DNA from 2 places in the Kitasatospora sp. NPDC023120 genome. Region 2 is predicted to be linked to the other one. Evidence: riboswitches for the same ligand, from Rfam matches in the RefSeq annotation. Region 2 holds a riboswitch; the other holds the start of a gene.

Region 1 (2,193 bases), on a different contig from region 2:
CGGGTTCATCGCCGCCTCCGGCTCCACCCGGGCGGCCTGCGCCTGCATCGCCTGGGCGCGGCCGATCTCGGCACCGTCCAGGGTGACGAAGGAGTTCAGCGACATGTTCTGCGCCTTGAACGGCGCCACCCGCACGCCCTGGCGGGCCAGCCAGCGGCAGATGCCGGCCGTGACCACGCTCTTGCCCGCGTCCGAGGTCGTCCCCGCGACCAGCAGTGCGTTCGTCATGCCCTTCCCCTCTTCCCCAGGAGCGCGCGCAGCAGGACGTGCCCCGCGACCGTCGTACCCAGCGCCAGCGCGCCCACCCGCCGCGAGAGCGTGCAGGCCCGCTCGATGTCGTCCACCGTCACCGGCCGCAGCTCCGCCCCCAGTACCGGCCGGTGCTCCACCCTCGTGCCGTACCGCAGCGTGCCGCCCAGCCGTACGCCCACCGCGCCGGCGAAGGCCGACTCCGCCTGGCCCGCGTTCGGGCTCGGGTGCGCGGAGCCGTCGCGCCGCCAGACCCGCCAGGCCGTCCGCGGTTGCGGGGCGGCGGCCACCGTGAGCAGCGCCGTCAGCCGGGCGCCCGGCCAGCCCGCCAGGTCGTCCAGCCGCGCCGAGGCCCAGCCGAACCGGGCGTAGCGCGGCGAGCGGTGGCCCACCATGGCGTCCAGGGTGTTCACCGCGCGGAAGGCCAGCAGCCCGGGCGTGCCCGCGAGGGTGCCCCAGGCGAGCGCGTTCACCACGGCGTCGGCGGTGTTCTCGGCGACCGACTCGACCACCGCGCGGGCGATCTGCTGCTCGTCCAGCGCGCTCGGGTCACGCCCGCACAGGTGTGGCAGCCGCTCCCGGGCGGCCGCCAGGTCGCCGTCCTTCAGCGAGCGGCCGACGTAGCGGGCCTCGCGGGTCAGCGAGGTGCCGCCGAGCACCGTCCAGGTCGCGGCGGCCGCCAGCGCCGCCCGGCCCAGCGGCCGCCGGCCCACCGTACGGTCCAGGGCGAGCGCGCCCGCCGCGACCGCGCCCACGCACAGTGCCGTGTACCCGGCCCCGGCCGCACGGTCGTCGCGCCACAGCCGCCGCTCCAGGCGGGTCGCGGCGCTGCCGAAGGCGGCCACCGGGTGGCCGCGGCGCGGGTCGGCGAAGCGGGCGTCGGCGGCGTAGCCCGCGGCGGCGCCCAGCGCGAACGCGGCGGCGTGGGCGAGCGGTCGCGAGGTCAGTGCGCGGACGGTCATCGGCTGGACGCCGGAAGACGACTCGGCGTGGAGCCGAACGAGGCGGCAGGACAGCTCGGAGTCCGGCGTGGCGGTGGGGCAGCCTGCATCGCGTGCGTGTCCTCACTCAGGGTCCGCGCCCTGGATCGACGTAGCGGGGGCGAGAGTCTCCTGGCTTCCGGGTCGGACGCACCCCCGGGGCCTTCCAGCGGCTTCTGACGGCCCGCCGTGGCGATAGTTCCGAGCGTGCTCCCCGGTGACAGTGGCGGGACCGCGCCGGACTCGCACCGGCTTCCTCTCCATGCCTCCGATTGGCCCCAGGATCCCATCACGGGCCAGAACCGGGAGTCAACCGAGGTCACGGAGGGGTTGGTCACACGGGCGACCCCGCTGACACCCTGTGGGATCGCCCAGCGGAGCGCCGCCCCCGGACGTGCCGCTTCGTGCGTTCGGGTGCTGGGGGGCGCGCCGGGTCCGCGCCTACCGTTCGGTGGCATGCGTCGCAGAAAGCCCCCCGCCCCACCGCCCCCGGTGCCGTTCTCGCCCGCGGCCGCCCGCGCCCACCGGGCCGGCCTCGGCCTGACCCCCGAGCAGGTCGCCGAGGGCATGGCCGCGCACGGCGTCCGACTGCTGCCCGCCCACGTCCTCGCCTGGGAGAGCGGCGAGCTGCGCCCCAGCGAACCGGAGTTCATCGCGCTCGCCCGTGCCCTCTGGTGCCCCGCCGCCCAGCTGATGGGCACCCGCCCGGTCCGGCTGCGCGACCACCGCATCGCCCGCGAACTCGGACAGGCCGCCGTCGCCGACCGCACCGGCACCACCCTCGACGCCTACCGGGAGGCCGAACTGACCGGCCACTGGGACGGCGACGAGGAGCAGACCCGCGCCCTCGGCGAGGTCCTCCACCTCGGCCTGCCCGAACTCGTCGAGGCCACCGGCCGCGCGGGCGCCCTCGACCACCTCCTGCGCCAGTGCCTCGGCGGCCGCTGGCAGCCCCAGCTCCACG
Region 2 (2,193 bases):
GGCGGTGCATGGAGGAGTGGACGGCGCAGGAGACGGCCAGGTCGAAGCGGTGCCGGACGGCGTCTTCCCAGTCCAGCACGGTGAACCCGGGCAGTGCGTGCAGGTAGTCGTCCAGGGCCCGGTCGGCGAAGGCGGAGCCGGGGTTGACGGTGAAGTAGCGGGCGATGCCGTCGGGGTTCAGCAGGGCGAGGACGTCCAGGACCCGGGTGGCCGAGGTGAGGGTGCGGGCGACCGCCAGCACGCGGGCCTTGATCGGTCGGGTGTTCCAGCGGTCGGCGGGCCAGGCGTGGGGGTGGGACGGCACGCCATGATCGTACTCATCCGGGGTGCCGCCCCGGGGGCTGTTCCCCGAGTGTCGGTCAGCCCGCCGCAGCGGTGGGCTCGTGGTGTTCGGCGGCGGCGCACTCGTCGAGGAGGGGGCGCATGCCCTCGTCCACGAGCCGGTAGCGCACCACGCGTCCGTCCTTGTCGCCGGTGACCACGCCCGCGGTGCGGAGCAGCCGCAGGGCCTGGGAGACGGCGGGGTCGCGCATGCCGGTGGCGACGGCGAGGTCGGTGACGGCGAGAGGGCCGGCCCGGTGGAGGGCGAGCAGCAGGGCGAGCCGCCCGGGGTCGGCGAGCAGGGAGAACCGCTCGGACCAGGACCGGACGTGCGCGGTGTCGCCGATCGCGGCGATGGCCTCGCAGACCCGGTGTCCGTCGATGGTGCGGTGGCCCGCGCGGTCGGCCGGTACGAGATGCATGCGGGCATTCTTGCAGGCGGTGGGCTGTGATCCTGAACACCTGCGCAGGTGCGCAGCCTTGCATGGGTGGGGCGGGACCCCTACGGTGTAGCCCGCCGTGGTGCTCGGGAAGACCGGTGACGGACCCTCAGGGGTCCGGAGTCCGGAGCGGCCCTCGCCACTGTGATCGGGTCGTTCCTTCGTCCGCGATGGAACGCCGTCCGTGTCCACGACGCCACTGGGTGCCCCGCGCACCTGGGAAGGCGGGCACGGACGTCCCGTAAGCCAGGAGACCGGCCACGGCACTTCACGAAGTGATTCCACGAGGTGCTGGAGCGTGATCCGGAGATGACCCTGCCCGAAACCGTCGCCGCTGATGCGAAGGCGGCGCCGTCGGTGCTGCCCACCTTCAGGTGGAAGCGCGAGGACACCGTCCGTACGGCCGGGCTGATGGGTGTGATCCTGGCCATGCACGTGGTGGCCTTCGGGACGCTCATCTTCCTGGTGGCGCCCGAACGGTACGCGGTCGGTACCCAGGTCTTCGGGGTGGGCCTGGGTATCACCGCGTACACCCTCGGCATGCGGCACGCCTTCGACGCCGACCACATCGCGGTGATCGACAACACCACCCGCAAGCTGATGGCGGACGGGAAGCGGCCGGTCTCGGTGGGCTTCTGGTTCGCCCTCGGGCACTCCTCGATGGTGGTCATCATGGCCGCCCTGGTGGCGGGCGGCGCGCAGCTGGCGAACACGCTGATGGACGACGAGTCGACCACCCACAAGTGGCTCGGCATGATCGGGACGACCACCTCCGGCGTGTTCCTGTACCTGATCGGCGCGCTCAACCTGGCGGCGCTGCTCGGCATCGTCAAGGTGTTCCGGGCGATGCGGGCCGGACAGTACGACGAGGCCGAGCTGGAGGCGCACCTCGACTCCCGCGGCTTCATGGCCCGGGTGCTGAACCGGGCGACCCGATCGATCACCCGGCCCGGGCAGATGTTCCCGGTCGGCATGGTGCTGGGCCTGGGCTTCGACACCGCGACCGAGGTCACCCTGATGGTGATGGCGGGTTCTGGTGCGGCCTCCGGGCTGCCCTGGTATGCGATCGTCTGCATCCCGCTGCTGTTCGCTGCCGGGATGAGCCTGTTCGACACCCTGGACGGGACGTTCATGAACTTCGCGTACCAGTGGGCCTTCGCCAACCCGGTGCGCAAGGTGTACTACAACCTGACCATCACGGGGCTGTCGATCGCGGTGGCGTTCATCATCGGCACCATCGAGCTGGTCGGCGTGCTGCACGAGAAGCTCGACCTGACCGACCCGGTGACCGGCTGGATCGCCGACATCTCGCTGGACAACGTCGGCTACGCGATCGTCGCGCTGTTCGTGGTGGTCTGGGCGCTGGCGATCGGGTACTGGAAGCTCGCCAAGGTCGAGAAGCGCTGGACGCCCGAGGGGTCATGAGAGTTGC

What was found. A riboswitch is a leader RNA that binds a small molecule or an ion and turns the genes downstream of it on or off. The one in region 2 is predicted to bind cobalamin.
Region 1: another riboswitch for cobalamin. It lies ahead of ACZ3TI_RS09170 (cobalamin biosynthesis protein); the one in region 2 lies ahead of nicT (Nickel transporter NicT).

Annotation. Positions count from the first base shown of each region.
Region 1 covers NZ_JBVHHY010000005.1:79,604-81,796, reverse strand. The annotation lists gene ACZ3TI_RS09175 (cobyric acid synthase) at 1-228, opposite strand, end outside; gene ACZ3TI_RS09170 (cobalamin biosynthesis protein) at 225-1,211, opposite strand; cobalamin riboswitch at 1,356-1,487, opposite strand; gene ACZ3TI_RS09165 (helix-turn-helix domain-containing protein) at 1,686-2,193, shown strand, end outside.
Region 2 covers NZ_JBVHHY010000011.1:70,774-72,966, reverse strand. The annotation lists gene ACZ3TI_RS17890 (hypothetical protein) at 1-304, opposite strand, end outside; gene ACZ3TI_RS17885 (ArsR/SmtB family transcription factor) at 360-743, opposite strand; cobalamin riboswitch at 825-1,038, shown strand; gene nicT (Nickel transporter NicT) at 1,071-2,186, shown strand.